3 regions of the Enterobacter sp. UNJFSC 003 genome follow, and region 1 is predicted to be linked to each of the others. Evidence: predicted binding sites of a transcription regulator. Region 1 holds the regulator's gene; each other region holds the start of a gene.
The links. The regulator PhoB, encoded in region 1, activates phosphate uptake and scavenging genes when phosphate is short. The targets are predictions, from matches to a motif close to CTGTCATAAAACTGNCNNAT.

Region 1 (6,913 bases):
ATTTCGATATCCAGCCAGACGGGGGGAGCTTGCTCTACGCCACGCCACTGCTCAAGCTGAGCGGTAATGGCGGCCAGATCGCCTTTCAACACCGCCAGCGGCTGGGTTACGGGCACCTCCAGCGACGCAACGGCACTGAGTTTGCCCTCGCTAAAGCTCACCAGATGCACGCATTTGGCTTTGCCGGTTTCATCAAAGCTGAGGGCGAGGGGCGAGCCGCAGTAGCGAATGTGCTCGCAGCCGCCGATTATCTGCGCGCGGTGAATATGCCCGAGCGCAATGTAATCGGCAGGGGGAAAGTTTTGTGCCGGGAAAGCATCCAGCGTACCAATATAAATGTCACGTACCGCGTCACTTTTACTGGCTCCGACCGTCGTCAGGTGCCCGGTAGCGATCACGGGGATAGAGTGTTCACCGCGCAGGGTACAGGCATCAGCGTATTGCTGGTGATAATAGTCGGTAATGCTCTGCAACAGGTGCTGCTGTTTTTCTCCGCCGGAGAGCCCCGCCTGGCTTTGCACGATATCGCGGGGGCGCAGGAACGGAACCGGGCACAGCACCGCGCCCGGCGTGCCATCGCGTTTATTTAGGATCTGCGGGGCATGACCGGCGCTGGCGACCACGGTGGTATTGAGGAAGGCCAGAATGTCGCGAGATTCGTTCAGCGTTGCGACGGAGTCGTGGTTTCCGGCAACAATCACCAGATGACAACCCGTCTGCTGGAGATTGACCACAAAACGGTTATATAACTCACGTGCATAACTTGGCGGCTGACCGGTGTCAAAAATATCGCCTGCCACAATAATCGCGTCAACGTCCTGCGCCAGGGCGGTATCCAGCAGCCAGTTCAGGAACGCTTCATGTTCAGCGGCGCGGCTTTTGCTGTAAAAATTTTGACCCAGATGCCAGTCCGAGGTGTGAAGTAGGCGCATAAGAGATCCGTGGCGAAAAATGATGATGGGGATTATAAACTTTCAGAGAACGGAAAATAACCGCTGTAATAAAACAACGGTTTGCCATTTATGGTGGTAATGTTTTTCATAAATCTGTCATAAATCTGACGCATAATGACGCCGCATTACAAACTTGTAACTTAAATAAGATAAGACAGGGCAAAGTATGGCGAGACGTATTCTGGTCGTAGAAGATGAAGCTCCAATTCGTGAAATGGTGTGCTTCGTGCTCGAACAAAATGGCTTCCAGCCGGTTGAAGCGGAAGATTATGACAGCGCGGTGAACCAGCTGAATGAACCCTGGCCCGATCTGATTCTGCTTGACTGGATGTTGCCTGGCGGCTCCGGTCTGCAGTTTATCAAACACATCAAACGTGAAGCGATGACCCGCGATATTCCGGTTGTAATGCTCACGGCGCGCGGTGAAGAAGAGGATCGTGTGCGCGGCCTGGAAACCGGCGCGGACGATTACATTACTAAACCGTTCTCGCCAAAAGAGCTGGTTGCTCGCATCAAAGCGGTGATGCGCCGTATTTCACCGATGGCGGTGGAAGAGGTGATTGAAATGCAGGGGCTGAGCCTTGACCCCACCTCACATCGCGTGATGACCGGTGAAAACCCTCTCGATATGGGGCCGACTGAATTTAAGCTCCTGCACTTCTTTATGACGCATCCGGAACGTGTTTACAGCCGCGAACAGTTGCTGAATAACGTCTGGGGAACTAACGTCTATGTCGAAGACCGGACGGTCGACGTCCATATTCGCCGCCTGCGTAAAGCGCTGGAACTGAGCGGCCACGATCGCATGGTGCAGACGGTCCGCGGCACGGGTTATCGTTTTTCGACCCGTTTCTGAACAATGACAGGAGTGTGACGCGTGCTGGAACGTCTGTCATGGAAAAGGCTCGTCTTTGAACTGATCTTATGCTGTATTCCGGCCTTCATTCTGGGGGCCTTTCTTGGATATTTACCGTGGTTTTTGCTGGCATCGGTTACAGGATTACTGATCTGGCATTTCTGGAATTTACTGCGCCTCTCCTGGTGGCTATGGGTTGACAGAAGTATGACGCCTCCGCCGGGAAGCGGAAGCTGGGAGCCGCTTCTGTACGGTCTGCATCAAATGCAGATGCGTAATAAAAAGCGCCGTCGCGAGCTGGGAAGCCTGATCAAACGCTTTCGCAGCGGGGCGGAGTCGCTGCCGGATGCGGTGATATTGACCACGGAAGAAGGAACCATCTTCTGGTGTAATGGTCTCGCGCAACAGCTGCTGGGCCTGCGCTGGCCGGACGATAATGGTCAGAACATCCTTAACCTGCTGCGTTATCCCGAGTTTACGCAGTATCTGAAAAAGCGTGACTTTACGCGCCCGCACAATCTTAAGCTCAACAATGGGCACCATCTTGAAATTCGCGTGATGCCCTACAGCGATCGGCAGTGGCTGATGGTGGCGCGTGATGTCACCCAGATGTACCAGCTTGAAGGGGCGCGACGTAACTTTTTTGCCAACGTCAGCCACGAGCTACGCACGCCGCTGACGGTGCTTCAGGGTTATCTTGAGATGATGCAGGAGCAAACGCTGGAAGGGGCACCGCGTGAGAAAGCGCTGCATACCATGCGCGAGCAAACGCACCGGATGGAAGGCCTGGTGAAACAGCTTCTGACGTTGTCTAAAATTGAGGCAGCACCCACTCTTGCGCTCACAGACACCATTGATGTGCCGATGATGCTGCGGGTGGTCGAGCGAGAAGCGCAAACCTTAAGTCATAAAAAACATGAGCTTACATTTGAGGTAGAGAACACCCTGAAGGTGCTCGGTAGCGAAGACGAACTGCGAAGCGCCATCTCTAACCTGGTGTATAACGCGGTAAATCACACCCCTGAAGGGACGCACATTGTGGTGCGCTGGCAGCATACCTCAACGGGTGCCGAGTTTAGCGTTGAGGACAATGGCCCCGGTATTTCGCCTGAGCACATACCGCGCCTGACCGAGCGATTCTACCGGGTGGATAAAGCCCGTTCGCGGCAGACTGGGGGAAGCGGGCTGGGCCTGGCCATTGTTAAGCACGCGGTTAATCACCACGAAAGCCGACTCGATATTCAGAGCACGCTGGGCAAAGGAACCCGTTTTAGCTTCGTCATCCCGGAACGATTAATTGCCAAAAACAGCGCTTGAATTCAGGCGCGTCACTTTTCCTTGCCACGGGCCAGTCATTGCTGGCCCGTTTGCTTTGCAGTCAAGTAAAACCCGAGTGAATATTATACGGTTGATGTTTTTTTGTTCGCATGATTAGCCATGGGTTTTTCTTATACTTAGCGGATTGTGCTGGTTGGTATTTTCATGCTGGCATATTGTTCTGGTTTTACGATCCCTCCTTGCCTTTAAACGTTATAAGCGTTTAAATTGCCCCCCAGATACTGTCAGACCGACTGTATTTGCGTGGTAAATCGAAAAACTATTCTTCGCCACGCCAGGACGGGAGCATATCCCGCTGAAATTGAGCAAATTTTCCGCTGTATTGTCCCGTCAGGGATGGCGGAGATCTCAACGTTTTCAACACCACATCCACAGGCAGTAAGGTTTTATGACCCATCACTTGAAATCGCGTGACATCATCGCGCTGGGCTTTATGACATTTGCGCTGTTCGTTGGCGCAGGTAACATCATTTTTCCTCCAATGGTTGGCTTACAGGCGGGTGAACACGTCTGGACCGCTGCATTTGGTTTCCTGATCACTGCCGTGGGTCTCCCGGTTCTGACCGTTGTCGCCCTGGCGAAAGTCGGCGGCGGTGTGGATAGCCTCAGCACCCCGATTGGTAAAGTGGCGGGCGTTCTTCTGGCTACCGTCTGCTATCTCGCCGTTGGCCCGTTGTTTGCCACGCCGCGTACCGCGACCGTTTCCTTCGAAGTGGGGATTGCCCCGCTGACCGGCGACGGCGCGATGCCGCTGTTTATCTACAGCCTGGTCTATTTCGCTATCGTTATTTTGGTTTCCCTTTATCCGGGCAAGCTGCTGGATACCGTGGGCAACTTCCTGGCACCGCTGAAAATCGTGGCGCTGATCGTGCTGGCGGTTGCGGCCATCGTTTGGCCAGCCGGTCCTATTAGCAGCGCGATGGATGCGTATCAAAACGCGGCCTTCTCGAACGGCTTTGTGAACGGCTATCTGACGATGGATACGCTGGGCGCCATGGTGTTTGGTATCGTTATTGTTAACGCCGCCCGTTCTCGTGGGGTGACAGAAGCGCGTCTGCTGACCCGCTACACCATTTGGGCGGGTCTGATGGCCGGTGTCGGCCTGACGCTGCTTTACCTGGCGCTGTTCCGCTTGGGTTCCGACAGCGCAACGCTGGTTGATCAGAACGCGAACGGTGCAGCAATCCTGCACGCTTACGTTCAGCACACCTTCGGCGGTGCGGGCAGTATGCTGCTGGCGGCATTGATCTTCCTGGCATGTCTGGTAACTGCGGTTGGCCTGACCTGCGCTTGTGCCGAGTTCTTCGCCCAGTATCTGCCGCTCTCATACCGCACGCTGGTGTTTATCCTGGGGATCTTCTCCATGGCGGTGTCAAACCTGGGGCTGAGCCACCTGATTCAGGTCTCTATTCCGGTGCTGACGGCCATCTATCCACCGTGTATTGTGCTGGTGGTGCTGAGCTTTACTCGCTCATGGTGGAACAACTCCTCACGAATTATTGCGCCAGCCATGTTTATCAGCCTGATTTTTGGTATCCTTGACGGCATTAAAGCATCAGCATTCGCAGGAATACTGCCTGCATGGACACAGCGTCTGCCGCTGTCCGAGCAAGGTTTGGCCTGGCTGATGCCTACCGTTGTTGCACTGGTTCTGGCCATTATCTGGGACCGTGCTGCAGGGCGTCAGGTCGCATCGAACGCCCATTAATCAACGGCAACAAACTGTTTAACCACGGGGCTTAAGGCCCCGTGGTTTTTTGTTTTTTTCGTGTTGAATGGCAAGATTTAAATGGAAAGCACTAACAAACTCAAACGCGGGTTAAGCACGCGCCACATCCGCTTTATGGCGCTGGGGTCTGCTATTGGAACCGGTCTTTTTTATGGCTCGGCAGATGCCATCAAAATGGCCGGCCCAAGCGTTCTGCTGGCTTACATCATCGGTGGCGTGGCGGCCTATATCATCATGCGTGCGCTGGGTGAGATGTCGGTTCACAACCCGTCTGCCAGCTCCTTTTCACGTTACGCCCAGGAAAACTTAGGCCCGTTGGCTGGGTTTATCACCGGCTGGACCTACTGTTTCGAAATCCTGATCGTGGCGATTGCCGACGTTACCGCCTTCGGCATCTATATGGGCGTTTGGTTCCCGGCGGTCCCGCACTGGATTTGGGTGCTAAGCGTGGTGCTGATCATCTGCGCCGTCAACCTGATGAGCGTGAAGGTCTTTGGTGAGCTGGAGTTCTGGTTTTCCTTCTTCAAGGTCGCCACCATTATCATCATGATCCTCGCCGGTTTCGGCATCATCATTTGGGGGATTGGCAACGGCGGCCAGCCGACCGGCATTCATAATCTTTGGAGCAACGGCGGCTTCTTCAGCAATGGCTGGCTCGGGATGATCATGTCGCTACAGATGGTGATGTTTGCCTACGGCGGTATTGAGATTATTGGTATCACGGCCGGTGAAGCGAAAGACCCGGAGAAATCCATTCCGCGTGCGATCAACTCTGTACCGATGCGTATTCTGGTCTTTTATGTGGGCACGCTGTTCGTGATTATGTCCATCTATCCGTGGAACCAGGTGGGCACCAACGGCAGCCCGTTTGTGCTGACCTTCCAGCATATGGGAATCGCCTTTGCCGCCAGCATTCTGAACTTTGTGGTGCTGACCGCGTCACTGTCCGCGATCAATAGCGACGTCTTTGGCGTTGGCCGTATGCTGCACGGTATGGCAGAGCAGGGGAGTGCACCGAAGGTGTTTGCGAAAACCTCACGTCGCGGTACTCCGTGGGTCACGGTCGTGGTGATGACCGTTGCGCTGCTGTTCTCGGTGTATCTGAACTACATCATGCCGGAGAACGTCTTCCTGGTGATCGCGTCGCTGGCGACCTTCGCGACGGTGTGGGTGTGGATCATGATCCTGCTCTCACAGATTGCGTTCCGTCGCCGTCTGTCGCCAGAAGAGGCGAAAGCGCTGAAGTTCAAAGTACCGGGCGGCGTGGCAACCACGGCGGTTGGGCTGGTCTTCCTGGTCTTCATCATTGCCCTGATTGGTTACCACCCAGATACCCGTATTTCTCTTTATGTGGGCTTCGCGTGGATTGTTCTGCTGCTGGTGGGGTGGATGTTTAAACGCCGCCATGACCGTCAGCTGGCGCAAGCGCAGTAACATTTTTAATCCCTCTCCCCGCGGGAGAGGGTATTTTTGCCTCCTCCTCGGCTCTCCTCCCCCAATAATCCCGATCGTGATGAGCTATCCTTAACCACCCTGTGGCAAGGTGACGTCAATTTCATCAAAGGGGATTCGTGATGTTAAATGCCTGGCACCTTCCGGTTGCCCCATTTGTTAAGCAAAACAAAGACAACCTCATGATTACGCTGTGGCTGGCGGGAGAGAACCAGCCTGAACGCGTGACGCTTCGCGCCGAAGTGGATAACGAAGAAACCACGCTTAAAATGCACAAACAGCGCAGCCAGCCGCAGCCGGGTATTACGGCATGGCGGGCGAATATCGACCTGAGCAGCGGACAGCCGCGCCGACGTTATAGCTTCAAACTGCTGTGGAATAATCGTCAGCTGTGGTTTACCCCGCAGGGGTTTAGTCGTTTCCCGCCTGCGCGACTGGAACAGTTTGCTGTTGATTATCCGGATAATGGTCCGCAGTGGGTTAACGATCAGGTCTTTTACCAGATCTTCCCGGACCGCTTTGCCCGCAGCAAGAAGCGGACTGCGCAGCAGGATAAGGTCTATTACCATCATGCGGCGGGCCATG
Region 2 (6,913 bases), on a different contig from region 1:
CCGAGTATCTGGCAACGCTTAAGCGCATGCTTTCTGCGCCGTTCCTTGGGGAGATCCCGTGGCTTGCCGACGATGCAGAACGGGCTGAAACCGGGCAGTACCTGGATCTTAGCGCCATGCATCCCGCGACATCCAGTGCGCGATAAGCTCATCGTCCAGCGCGTTAACGTGGCCCTGCGCCACGTTGCGCCCGCGGTACAGCATGCAGAAGCGGTCCGCGACCCTGCGGATAAACGACAGCTGCTGCTCGGCTAACAGTACCGTCATCCCTAGCTCCCGATTTAGCCGCACCAGCAGTTGCCCCAGCTTCTGGGCGAAGCTGTGCCCTGCACCGTACAACGGTTCATCAAGGATCAGCACGCGCGGGCGATTGACCAGCGCGCTGGCTAATGCCAGCTGATACTGGTCGTCTGTCGACAGTCCGTTAGCACGGTTTTTTCGCAACATGTAGAGTTGCGGAAACAGGTCATAAACGTCGCTTTTCGCCGCCGCATCCGACGTTCCCATCGCCCGCATCGCGACATGCAGGTTCTCTTCAATGGTCAACTGGGAAAAGATCCGTCTGTCCTGTGGAACATAGCCAATACCCAGCGGAGAGTGCTGTTCAGGGCTCTTGCTCAGAAGATTGCGCGGCGGGGCGCCAGCTTCATGCCAGACGATTGTCCCGCTTTCTACCGGCAAAACACCGGTGATGCAGTTCATGAGGGTGGTTTTGCCCATGCCTGGCAGACCAATTACCCCTGTGCACAAGCCCTGTGGTAAATCCAAGTCGACATTCCATAGCGTATGTTGGCTTCCGTAAAACTGATTGACTGCACGCAGACTCAACATCTTTCTCTCCTTAAAAATGTATTGGGGTGATGCCCATTCTCGAGTGTGCAAATCTCCTGCCAGAACCATTAAGCCGATAAAAAAAGCGTCTTTTTAGGATTTGGCTGGAGAAAAACGGCGACATTCTGGCTTGAATGCACATTCGCAGTGCTGGCGGTGGTGGGTTGTGGTGCAGGGGAGAAGGGGGAAATCGTGAGCAAGGTCTCACCAATGGGTTATGAATAGCTCAACTGATGATCATCAAAAAAGAGCTATAAAAATTTTTTACTGCCGCTTTGTGGGAAAAACCGGGAATTTGCCGAGTGGCGGTCTGCACGGGCTGGAAGCAGTTATCCACTATTCCTGTGGATAACCATGTGCATTAGAGTTAGAAAACACGCGATAAGCGAGAGAATACGCGGGTTACGACCAAATTGGTGCGAAACGCGGCTTTTGAAAATATCGCTTATTTATTAATTTGTTAGATAAAAGCAATTGCTGTCATGAAACGGTCATCCGTTGCCACAAAACTATCATGACCTGACTTGACAAATGTTAAATAAGAAAAAGTTCTGGGGATAACCCGAGGTTGCTGGTGTTTTATTTTGTTACCGTCTACGTTTTGACCCGAATTACGCTAATCTTCCGCGCGCTACGCTGAATATCCTGATGCGCCACTGGTTTTACATCCAGTGTTTTTTACTGGCAATCCTGGCCACAACGAGTAAAATTACTCACCTGCCGCTTTTTACGTCATCAGGTTGTCGCCCATGAGTAAACCGTTCAAATTGAATTCTGCTTTCCGTCCTTCAGGGGATCAACCTGAGGCGATCCGCCGTCTCGAAGAAGGGCTGAAGGACGGTCTGGCGCACCAGACGCTGCTGGGCGTGACCGGCTCGGGTAAAACGTTTACCGTCGCCAACGTGATTGCCGACCTGCAACGCCCGACGATGGTGCTGGCCCCGAATAAAACCCTGGCCGCGCAGCTGTACGGGGAGATGAAAGAATTTTTCCCGGATAACGCGGTGGAGTATTTCGTCTCTTACTACGACTACTACCAGCCTGAAGCCTATGTCCCGAGCTCTGACACCTTCATCGAGAAAGACGCCTCGGTGAACGAACACATTGAGCAGATGCGTCTGTCGGCGACCAAGGCGCTTCTCGAGCGTCGCGACGTGGTGGTGGTCGCTTCTGTTTCTGCCATCTACGGTCTGGGCGATCCGGATCTGTACCTGAAGATGATGCTCCACCTGACGCAGGGGATGATCATCGATCAGCGCGCCATTGTGCGCCGTTTGGCCGAACTGCAGTACGCCCGTAACGATCAGGCATTCCAGCGCGGTACGTTCCGCGTGCGCGGCGAAGTCATCGACATCTTCCCGGCAGAATCGGACGACATGGCGCTGCGCGTTGAGCTGTTTGACGAAGAGGTTGAGCGCCTGTCGCTGTTTGATCCGCTTACCGGGCATATCGAGTCGGTGATTCAGCGTTTCACTATCTACCCTAAAACGCACTACGTGACGCCACGCGAGCGCATCGTGCAGGCGATGGAAGAGATCAAAGTGGAGCTGGCCGATCGCCGTAAGGTGCTTCTGGCGAACAATAAGCTGCTCGAAGAGCAGCGCCTAAGCCAGCGTACCCAGTTCGATCTGGAAATGATGAACGAGCTGGGTTACTGCTCCGGTATTGAAAACTACTCGCGCTATCTCTCCGGGCGTGGCCCCGGCGAGCCGCCTCCGACGCTGTTTGACTATCTCCCGGCGGATGGTTTGCTGGTGATTGATGAATCCCACGTCACCATCCCGCAGATCGGCGGGATGTACCGCGGTGACCGGGCGCGTAAGGAGACGCTCGTGGAGTACGGCTTCCGGCTGCCGTCGGCGCTGGACAACCGTCCGATGAAGTTTGAAGAGTTTGAGGCGCTGGCGCCGCAAACCATCTACGTCTCGGCGACGCCGGGCAACTACGAGCTGGAGAAATCCGGCGATGACGTTGTGGACCAGGTGGTGCGCCCAACCGGATTGCTTGACCCGATTATCGAGGTGCGTCCGGTCGCCACTCAGGTGGATGATTTACTTTCTGAAATCCGTACCCGTGCCGCCATCAACGAGCGCGTGCTTGTCACGACGCTGACCAAGCGTATGGCGGAAGACCTGACGGAATATCTTGAAGAGCACGGCGAGAAGGTGCGTTACCTGCACTCCGATATCGACACCGTAGAGCGTATGGAAATTATCCGCGATCTGCGTCTCGGCGAGTTTGACGTGCTGGTCGGGATTAACCTTCTGCGAGAGGGTCTGGACATGCCGGAAGTTTCGCTGGTCGCCATTCTGGATGCCGACAAAGAGGGCTTCTTGCGTTCTGAACGCTCGCTGATCCAGACTATTGGCCGCGCCGCGCGTAACGTTAACGGCAAAGCCATTCTCTACGGCGATAAGATTACGCCGTCAATGGCGAGAGCCATTAGCGAAACGGAGCGCCGTCGGGAGAAACAGCAGGCTTACAACGAAGAACACGGCATTACGCCGCAGGGTCTGAACAAGAAGGTGGTGGATATCCTGGCGCTGGGGCAGAACATCGCCAAAACCAAAGCGAAAGGCCGCGGCAAGGCGCGTTCAATAGTGGAAGAAGATACCGTAGTGCTGACGCCGAAAGCCCTGCAGCAGAAGATCCACGAACTGGAAGGGCAGATGATGCAGCACGCGCAAAATCTGGAGTTCGAAGAGGCGGCGCAGATCCGCGACCAGCTTCATCAGCTGAGGGATCTTTTCATCGCCGCATCCTAGGTATCCTGGTAAAAGCAAAATGGCAGCCAGAGCTGCCATTTTGAGAATTTGCGCCCTTTCCTCCAGGAGAGGGCATCAGGCCGCACTAAACAACCCTAACCCAGCTCCTGAATCGCTTTTTCCAGCGCCTCACGCAACAGATGGCGGTCGTGGCGATATTTAATGTCTGTCGCTTCCAGCGGCTCCTGAATCACCACCCGATCGCCAATACCGGACACATCCACTTTTGGCCCCACGACCACGCCGTCGATGATCTTCTTGCCGACGTACTGTTCCATCAGCATCAGTTTGTCCGCAAGCGACAGGCTTGCCGCCGCCGGGCTCAATTCACGCCCTAAATTCCCGATATACACCATTGGCGCAGGCGTTCTGCGCAGCGCCTGCGCCAGCTCTTTCACCAGCAGAATCGGCATCAGGCTGGTATAAAAACTGCCCGGTCCAATCAGGATAAGATCTGCTTCTCCGATCGCTTCCACCGCTTCTCGCGTGGCAGGGACACTCGGATAGGTCATCAACTCTGTCGGAGGTAAAATGAGCTGGTCAATATTCACTTCACCGTAAACTTCATGCCCTTCGGCATCAATTGCCATCAGGTCAACCGGTTGTTCGGACATGGGGATCAGGAATGCATCCACCTTAAGCAGATTACGGATTAAATTTATGGCCTCCAGAGGCCGCACGCTCAGGTGATCCAGCGCCTTCAACATCAGATTACCGAGGTTATGGCCGGAAAGCTCACCGTTACCGCCAAAACGATATTCAAACATCGCGGAAGCAACGCTCGGTTCGGTGATGAGCTGGTTGAGACAGTTGCGCATATCACCCCAGGCGATGCCGCCTTCGGCACGCCGGATCCGCCCCGTCGAGCCTCCGTTATCGGTCGTTGTGACTATCCCTGTTAATCTGGACCCCAGGGACGATAATGACGACATTACCCGTCCCAGGCCGTGGCCTCCGCCAAGAGCGACCACACGGTCAAGATCCGCAAAAGTGCGACTGCGCATACCCATTCCTTATTTCATTCGAACTGCGTAACAGTAACCTAACTACCCCTAAAAGACGATGCCTCACCCGGCGCAAAATGACGTATATCAATGCGAAAGTGTGGTTTTTGCGTATTCTGTTGTGAAACTGCACGATTAGCTCGTTATGTATCTAATTATATAGCGGAAAGCGGTAATGGCGAAGTGATGAGTTACGCGCTACTATCGCCTTAACCACGTTTTCGAAACTGAAAACATACACTCTAGCCTTTGTGCCTGTGTCGAAAGATATGGCGCTCTGGCCGTGGCGGATTTGCCACCAGGGTACAGAAAGAAATGACTGTGCCTCCCGTATCTGGAAAGGTGTACATGGCTTCACAACTTACTGATGCTTTCGCGCGTAAGTTTTTTTACTTACGTCTGTCGATTACCGATGTGTGCAATTTCCGTTGCACCTATTGCCTGCCTGAGGGCTACAAGCCGGGCAGCGTCACCAATAACGGCTTTCTTTCCGTCGATGAAGTGCGCCGCGTCACGCGTGCCTTTGCTGAGCTCGGAACAGAAAAGATCCGCCTGACCGGCGGTGAACCCTCTTTGCGCCGGGACTTCCCGGACATCATTGCGGCTGTCCGCGAAAACCCACGTATTCGTCAAATAGCGGTCACCACCAACGGCTACCGTATGGCCCGTGACGTGGCAAACTGGCGCGAGGCTGGCTTAACCGCGATCAACGTCAGCGTGGACAGTCTCGATGCTCGCCAGTTTCACGCCATCACCGGGCAGGACAAGTTCCAGCAGGTGATGGACGGTATCGATGCGGCATTTGCTGCCGGTTTCGACAAAGTCAAAGTGAATACTGTGCTGATGCGCGATGTGAATCATCATCAGCTCGACACCTTCCTGGCGTGGATCAAGCCCCGCCGCATTCAGCTGCGTTTTATCGAACTGATGGAAACCGGCGAGGGCAGTGAGCTGTTCCGTCGTCACCATATCTCCGGCATGGTGCTGCGCGACGCGCTGCTGAAACGCGGCTGGATCCATCAGATTCGTCAGCGCAGCGACGGCCCGGCTCAGGTCTTTTGCCACCCGGATTACGAAGGGGAAATTGGGCTGATCATGCCCTATGAGAAAGACTTCTGCGCCAGCTGTAACCGCCTGCGCGTCTCCTCCGTCGGCAAGCTGCATCTGTGCCTGTTTGGCGATGGCGGCGTGGATCTTCGCGATCTGCTGGAAGACGACGCGCAACAGGACGCCCTTGAAGCGCGCATTTCCGAAGCGCTGACGCATAAAAAACAGACCCACTTCCTGCATCAGGGCAATACTGGCATCACTCAAAACCTGTCCTACATTGGCGGGTAATCAGTCTTAAGAAGGAATCAGAAGATGAGTCAGGTAAGTGCAGAATTTATCCCGACACGAATCGCTATTCTTACCGTTTCAGACCGCCGTGATGAAGAGGATGATACCTCCGGCCACTGGCTGCGCGATGCGGCACATGACGCTGGGCACCAGATAGTTGATAAAGCTATTGTTAAAGAGAACCGCTACGCCATTCGCGCTCAGGTCTCTCAGTGGATTGCCAGTGATGAGGTACAGGTGGTGTTGATTACCGGTGGCACCGGCTTTACCGTAGGCGATCAGGCGCCAGAGGCGCTTATCCCGCTGTTCGATCGCGAGGTGGAAGGCTTCGGCGAAGTGTTCCGTATGCTCTCCTTTGAAGAGATTGCTACCTCCACGCTGCAGTCTCGCGCGGTGGCTGGCGTGGCAAACAACACGCTGATTTTCGCCATGCCTGGCTCGACGAAAGCCTGCCGCACCGCATGGGACAATATTATTGCCCCGCAGTTGGACGCCCGTACCCGTCCCTGTAATTTCCATCCCCATTTAAAGAAATAAGCTATGTCACAACTGACCCACATTAATGCCGCTGGCGAAGCCCATATGGTTGATGTTTCGGCTAAAGCGGAAACGGTGCGCGAGGCGCGTGCCGAAGCGTTCGTCACCATGCTGCCGGAAACCCTGGCGATGATTATCGACGGCAGTCACCACAAGGGTGATGTGTTTGCTACCGCGCGCATTGCAGGGATTCAGGCCGCGAAACGCACCTGGGACTTAATTCCCCTTTGCCATCCGCTGATGCTCAGCAAGGTGGAAGTGAATTTGCAGGCGCAGCCCGAGCATAATCGCGTGCGTATCGAGTCGCTGTGTCGCTTAACCGGTAAAACCGGCGTGGAGATGGAAGCCCTGACGGCGGCATCCGTCGCGGCGCTGACCATCTACGATATGTGCAAAGCCGTGCAAAAAGATATGGTGATTGGCCCGGTGCGTCTGCTG
Region 3 (6,913 bases), on a different contig from region 1:
AATCCGCTGATCTATTTCGCTGTTTCGATGGTGCTGGAACTGGTGTTCGGTATTCTGGCAAGCATCATTACGATGTGGTTCTCTCGCCACCGTGAGTTCCATGCGGATGCTGGCTCTGCAAAACTGGTCGGGCGTGAGAAGATGATTGCTGCACTGCAGCGTCTGAAAACCAGCTACGAACCGCAGGAAGCGACAAGCATGATGGCATTCTGCATCAACGGTAAATCAAAATCGTTGAGCGAGCTGTTTATGTCGCACCCGCCGCTGGATAAACGTATTGAAGCACTGCGTAACGGCGAATATCTGAAGTAACGTTCAGGACACAATATGAGCCGGGCGGGAGAATACTCCGCCCGGCTTTTTTATGCCTGAATTCTGGGTTGGGTGACGCGAAGCCCACTAATAACTGCGGCAATGGTGGCAAGCGCTCCCGCAGTTAACAGCGCAATATTGTTACCGTTTTGTCCCGCAAGGTTAAACATTAAAGCAACCAGCGCAGCTCCCGTGCTTTGGCCTAGCAATCGCGCCGTGCCCAACATGCCGCTGGCGCCGCCACTGCGGTGACGGGGCGCAGCGGTAATGATGGTGTGATTATTCGGCGACTGGAACAGACCAAAACCCGCACCACACAGGATCATGCGCCAGATAATATCCAGGTCTGTGGGAGTGGACGGGAGCAGTGCAAGCGCAAACAGCCCGGACGCCATGACAATCAGCCCCAATGCGCCCAACAGTCCGGCGTGCACGCGTTCAATCAAATAACCCGCAAGCGGCGCCATCACCATCGTCGCCAGCGGCCACGGCGTTAACAGCAATCCGGTTTCAACTTCTGAACGGCCAATCACGCTCTGCAGAAAAAAGGGCAGGGAGACCAGCGCCAACATCTGCGCACAGAATGAGCAGATAGAGGTGCAAATGGAAAGTGAAAACAGGGGGATACGTAGCAGATCGACCGGCAACAAAGGCACGGGTAAAGCGAGCTGGCGGCGGACAAAGAAAAAGCCAATCACTACCATGGCTGTGAGTTCCGCGCCGGTCAGCATGAGCGACTGTCCCTGAGCAAAGCCGCTCAGGGCCGTAATAAGTAAGCCAAACGTCAGGGCGTTCATCACTGCACTGGGAAGGTCAAAGCGCGGCATTGTACTTTTTGGCCCGTTCGCCGGCAAATAGCGCAGGGCAAAGAAAATGGCCACAATACCAAGCGGCACGTTGATAGCGAATAGCCATTGCCATGAGGCGACAGAGAGGATGGCCGCCGCAATTGTCGGACCGGCAGCGGACGACACGGCCACAATAAATGAGTTAATCCCCATTCCACGGCCCAATTGGCGCTGCGGGTATATCAAGCGAATTAATGCGGTATTCACACTCATCAGGGCCGCACCGCCAAAACCCTGCGCGATACGGGCAAGCGTTAAGGTATGGAGTGAACCGGAAAGGGCGCAGAACAGCGACGTCAGGGTAAAGACCACCAGACCGCATTGATAAACCCGACGGTAGCCAAACATATCGCCCAGGAAAGAGAATGAGAGCAGCGAAACGACGATGGCTATCTGATAAGCATTGACGATCCATATAGAGCTGGCCGGCGAGGCGTGCAGATCGCTTGCAATCGTGGGTAGGGCGACGTTAGCAATGGCGCCGTCGAGAACGGCCATTGAAATACCGATAATTATGGTCGCAATAGCGCCGTACCGCTGGGGTAACGGCAGACCATCGGGAAGATTTTTTTCCATTGAGGATGAAAGGCTCAGTATGAAATTATTCTCAAGGTAACTATTTTAGCATTGTTAATTCGGTTTTATGTCGCAGATTTGTAACGAAGTAAACGTGGAGTGATTGCAGTGAACATGCCGGGAATTTATAATAAAAACCGGTTCTGATTTTTATAAAACACTCTCCATGAGGTGATAAATGGCAATTGCAGATTTGGACAAGCAGCCAGATTCTGTTTCTTCCGTGCTGAAGGTGTTTGGCATCTTGCAGGCGCTCGGAGAAGAGCGTGAAATTGGTATTACAGAGTTGTCACAGCGTGTGATGATGTCGAAAAGCACCGTTTATCGCTTTTTGCAAACGATGAAGTCCTTAGGTTATGTCGCACAGGAAGGCGAGTCAGAAAAATATTCTCTGACGTTGAAACTGTTCGAATTAGGTGCGCGCGCGCTGCAAAACGTTGATCTGATCCGCAGCGCAGATATTCAGATGCGTGAACTTTCACGTCTGACAAAAGAGACAGTTCACCTTGGCGCACTGGATGAAGACAGCATCGTTTACATCCATAAAATCGACTCCATGTACAACCTGCGTATGTACTCCCGCATTGGTCGTCGCAATCCGCTGTACAGTACCGCGATTGGTAAAGTGCTGCTGGCGTGGCGCGATCGTGAGGAAGTAAAACAAATTCTCGAAGGCGTAGAATACAAACGCAGCACCGAGCGCACTATTACCAGCACAGATGAGCTGTTATCGGTACTCGACACCGTGCGCGAGCAGGGCTATGGCGAAGATAACGAAGAGCAGGAAGAAGGGCTGCGTTGTATCGGCGTACCTGTGTTTGATCGCTTTGGCGTTGTGATTGCGGGTCTGAGTATCTCTTTCCCGACCCTGCGCTTCTCTGAAGAACGCCTCCACGAGTATGTTGCTATTTTGCATACCGCCGCACGTAAGATTTCTGAACAGATGGGTTACAACGATTACCCGTTTTAATCGCTGACAGAAATAAAAAACGCCGCACTTGTTGCGGCGTTTTTTATCAGTGTTAACGGTACTATTCGCCGTTATCAATCACAACAGACGTTTTACGTAGCACCGGGCAGTTGCTTAACCCAATGATCCCGCTGTCAGAATGCAGGTACTGTGCGGTACTCATTCCCTGGGCGGTCATATATTTACACTGGATACCTAATCCTGCTGCATTTTCGGTGCTTCCCACAAGCACGCCGTATCCGGTTAGAAGTAGGCCAATCCATAAAACGGCCAGTGCAATAATTGTTCGAATGATTGCGTGCATCATTGCCTCTTTCTCTTTGTTGTCATGCGTTAAGGGTAAACGGTTTACTCTATGAAACAAGTGCATGATTCTGAAAAGGGTCTGATGGGGTTACAGTTAGCCCTTGTTTAAGATTAGCGTGATAACCTGGTTGTATCAGGTATTAAGACGGAGTGTGCAGTGAAAAAAATACGCTGGGTAATTCTGGTTATCGTGCTGATCGCGTGCGTCGTTTTGTGGACGCAGACTATCAATGTGATGTGCGATCAGGATGTACAGTTTTTTAGCGGCGTTTGCTCAATCAATAAGTTTATCCCGTGGTAACAGGCATTTTTTCTCAAGGTCATTTCCTTCCTTCGCGCCAGTGGTAAAATGGACGTTTTTATTGAGGTGGTGAAATGGGTGAGTTACTGAGTTCTGGGCTGCTGAATGTGGCATCCCTGATGATCTCTTTGGTAATACTGGTTGTGGGGCTGGCGATCTGGTTTTTCGTTAACCGCGCCAGTTCTCGTACTAACGAGCAAATCGAACTGTTGGAAGCTCTGCTCGATCAGCAGAAGCGTCAGAATGCGTTGTTACGCCGTTTGTGTGAAGCGAATGAGCCTGAACAGAAAGACGCGCCGAAAGAAGCAGTGGTAGAAGATAAAGAAGACGAAGATGATTTTATCCGCCTGGTGGCGGAACGGTAATCTGGTTTTCTCGGGAGGTGGCTGTGGTCTGGAAAATCCCTGGTATGACCCCTCCCTAAAGCATCACACACCTTCGCTTTGCTGCTGTAACACGCCTTTCCCTCTTTGTCCTTTGCACCATGATCGGTCACGGCATGTTCCGGCCCTTAACCTGGATGTCAGATAATGTAGCAGTGGTTAATAGTACTTTCAGTGTACTGAAAATTGGTGAATATTTATCCCATCTTACGTCTCACCGATATGTTGCATATATTCTGTCGAAAAACCCTCTAAAGATTGTTTTATTTTTATCGAAACGTTTTGCTTGCCTTCTTTTGAAGCAACGTCATAAAAATTTCATTATTTTGGTGCATAACACACTTTATTAATTGCTGATTTTTAATACAGTAATGACGTGTTAATTCACGTGATATATTCAGCATAACCTTGCCGGTGCGTTTCAATGATTTCAGCATAACTTTTCACAAAAAGTTCTAACTCAATCATTGATCAAAGTTTCTTTTCATTCACGCTGGACGCACTGTAATGATTGAGCTAAGTTAAAAAAGTCTTAGATTACAGCACGTGTGCAAACATTGCTGAGTCCGTGTCGAGGGGGCATTCAACCCAGATGTATTGCGCATAATTGTGCAGACAGTTGGTGATGAGTGTGAGAATTTGTGCGGCGGATCGAGACACGTTTAAAAATGGCTTGCCATATTAAACGTTGTATGTGATAACACGTTTTGGGTCAAACGAGGTACAGTTCTGTTTATGTGTGGCATTTTCAGTAAAGAAGTCCTGAGTAAACACGTTGTCGTTGAATACCGCTTCTCTGCCGAACCTTATATTAGTGCCTCAAGCAGTAATGTCTCAGTTTTATCTCAGTTAATGCCTGCGGGCTAAGAAAACACTCTAAGGAATTTTGCAAATGGCAAAGATTAAAGGTCAAGTTAAGTGGTTCAACGAGTCTAAAGGTTTTGGTTTCATTACTCCTGCTGACGGTAGCAAAGACGTGTTCGTACACTTCTCTGCAATCCAGGGTAATGGTTTCAAAACTCTGGCTGAAGGCCAGAACGTTGAGTTCGAAATTCAGGACGGCCAGAAAGGCCCAGCTGCAGTTAACGTAACTGCTATCTGATCGAACCACTGCTGACTGGAGTGCTTAGCGCTTCAATCTCAGATATAAAGCCTCGCATCGCGCGGGGCTTTTTTATACCCTTATCTTTCAAAATATTACCAATTCCCCTCCTGTTATTAACTTGTTGCAAAGCTGCGAGATTATTAGCATTGTTTTCCCTCCGTCAGAGCTTTTTTTCTCGTTAAATCAGGGCGTTGTTTAACAGTCCTGGGGTTCAGGTGAAAAAGAAAAAGATAATGACCGCGGGTAATTTCACCCCAGCGCGTTTTGCACTGCTGTGTTTTGCCATTTTTTGTAGTCTGGCCTTTTTACTGGGGCGCGTTGCCTGGCTGCAAATCATCAAACCTGACAATCTGGTTAAGCAGGAAGACATGCGCTCCCTGCGAGAAGTGGCCATCGATGCGCCGCGAGGGATGATTGTTGATCGGGAGGGACGCCCGCTGGCAGTGAGTGTGCCTGTCCGCGCCGTTTGGGCCGATCCCAAAACGGTTCTGGCCAAAGGTGGCGTCGGGTTTGACGATCGCTGGCAGGCGTTGGCCAATGCTTTGCATCTCTCCCTCAACACGCTATCGGCGCGCATTAATAGCAATCCGCAGGGGCGGTTTATTTACCTTGCCCGTCAGGTTGATCCTGCCCAGGCACAGTGGATCGACAAACTGAATTTGCCGGGGATCAATCTGCGCGATGAGTCGCGCCGTTTTTATCCTGCGGGCCATGTAGCGGCTAACCTCATCGGTTTTACCAATATTGATGGTCAGGGGATAGAAGGGGTCGAGAAAAGCTTTAACGCCCAGCTGATGGGGAAGCCCGGTGTACGTCAGGTGAGGGAAGACCGCTATGGACGCGTGGTGGAGAACCTGACTGAAATTTCCCCCGTGCCTGCACATAACATCCAGTTGAGTATTGATGAACGCCTGCAAACCATCACTGAGGATGCGCTCGATAATGCCGTCGCCTGGAATAAAGCCGAGTCGGGGGCATCTGTTCTCATTAATATTCAGACGGGGGAAATTCTCGCGATGGCGAGTTTCCCAAACTATAACCCTAACAATCGTGAAGGGGCGACAATAAACGATTTTCGCAACCGCGCTATTAGCGATACCTTCGAACCGGGCTCTACCGTTAAGCCGCTCGTACTCATGACGGCTCTCCAGCAAGGGTTGGTAAAGCCGGATAGCGTAATTGACACGCGCCCATATATGCTTGATGGGCACCGTATTCGTGATGTCGGTTACTATCCAGAACTGTCTATGACCGGGATCCTGCAAAAATCGAGCGATACCGGCGTCTCCCGACTTTCACTCGCTATGCCAATTCAACATCTCATCGACACCTACCGTAACTTTGGCTTTGGCACCAATACCGGGCTGGGCTTGACGGGAGAGAGCTCGGGTTTGTTGCCGCAGCGAAAATTTTGGAGTCAGCTCGACAGGGCGACGTTTGCTTTTGGCTACGGCCTGATGGTGACACCGCTCCAGCTGGCGCATGTGTATGCCACCATTGGCAGTTATGGGCTTGAGCGACCACTTTCGATCACTCGCATCGATCCGCCTGTCATCGGTCGACGGGTCATGCCGGAAGAGATTGCCCATGAGGTTGAGCACATGATGGAAAGCGTTGCCCTGCCCGGCGGCGGCGGCATTAAGGCCGCGGTACGCGATTACCGTGTCGCGGTTAAAACCGGGACGGCCAAGAAGATTGATGATAGCGGAAAGTATGTCGATAAATACGTCGCCTATACCGCAGGCGTGGCACCTGCCAGCGATCCGCGTTTTGCGCTGGTGGTGGTGATCAACGATCCCCAAAACGGCGCTTATTATGGCGGCGCCGTTTCCGCGCCCGTTTTCAGCGAGATTATGGGTAACGTTCTGCGTCTGGAAAATGTTAAGCCCGATGGCCTGGCCGCTGATTCTGAGCACCTCATCGTTATGCGGTAACTCAGGCGTTAAAACCCGTCATGCAGCTCGCATTATTTAGGGTATGTAACCAGGGCGAATAGCGGTAAACTTCGCCCTTTGATTTATGCGCCGGAGTTACCATGTCCTTCAGTTGTCCCCTTTGCCACGCGCGGTTAACGCGTTCTGATAATCGTTTTGCCTGCCCTCAGGGGCATCA

Region 2: uvrB (excinuclease ABC subunit UvrB) is a predicted target of PhoB. The motif match lies at 1,309-1,328, and genes of this name have one in related genera.
Region 3: kdgR (DNA-binding transcriptional regulator KdgR) is a predicted target of PhoB. The motif match lies at 1,804-1,823, and genes of this name have one in related genera.

What each region holds. Positions count from the first base shown of each region.
Region 1 covers NZ_JBAKHK010000003.1:327,849-334,761, reverse strand. Annotated here, with positions in the region: gene sbcD (exonuclease subunit SbcD) at 1-932, opposite strand, end outside; gene phoB (phosphate response regulator transcription factor PhoB) at 1,120-1,809, shown strand; gene phoR (phosphate regulon sensor histidine kinase PhoR) at 1,831-3,126, shown strand; gene brnQ (branched-chain amino acid transporter carrier protein BrnQ) at 3,536-4,855, shown strand; gene proY (proline-specific permease ProY) at 4,937-6,310, shown strand; gene malZ (maltodextrin glucosidase) at 6,451-6,913, shown strand, end outside.
Region 2 covers NZ_JBAKHK010000002.1:802,535-809,447, reverse strand. Annotated here, with positions in the region: gene bioD (dethiobiotin synthase) at 1-146, shown strand, start outside; gene V5P19_RS09945 (ATP-binding cassette domain-containing protein) at 109-831, opposite strand; gene uvrB (excinuclease ABC subunit UvrB) at 1,581-3,596, shown strand; gene yvcK (uridine diphosphate-N-acetylglucosamine-binding protein YvcK) at 3,692-4,600, opposite strand; molybdenum cofactor riboswitch at 4,827-4,961, shown strand; gene moaA (GTP 3',8-cyclase MoaA) at 4,949-5,938, shown strand; gene moaB (molybdenum cofactor biosynthesis protein B) at 5,963-6,475, shown strand; gene moaC (cyclic pyranopterin monophosphate synthase MoaC) at 6,479-6,913, shown strand, end outside.
Region 3 covers NZ_JBAKHK010000001.1:770,780-777,692, forward strand. Annotated here, with positions in the region: gene htpX (protease HtpX) at 1-312, shown strand, start outside; gene V5P19_RS03575 (MFS transporter) at 363-1,736, opposite strand; gene kdgR (DNA-binding transcriptional regulator KdgR) at 1,915-2,706, shown strand; gene V5P19_RS03585 (YobH family protein) at 2,768-3,010, opposite strand; gene mgrB (PhoP/PhoQ regulator MgrB) at 3,170-3,313, shown strand; gene V5P19_RS03595 (YebO family protein) at 3,388-3,678, shown strand; partial or broken gene V5P19_RS03600 (DUF2627 domain-containing protein) at 4,432-4,576, shown strand; gene cspE (transcription antiterminator/RNA stability regulator CspE) at 4,589-4,798, shown strand; gene ftsI (peptidoglycan glycosyltransferase FtsI) at 5,017-6,735, shown strand; gene rlmA (23S rRNA (guanine(745)-N(1))-methyltransferase) at 6,837-6,913, shown strand, end outside.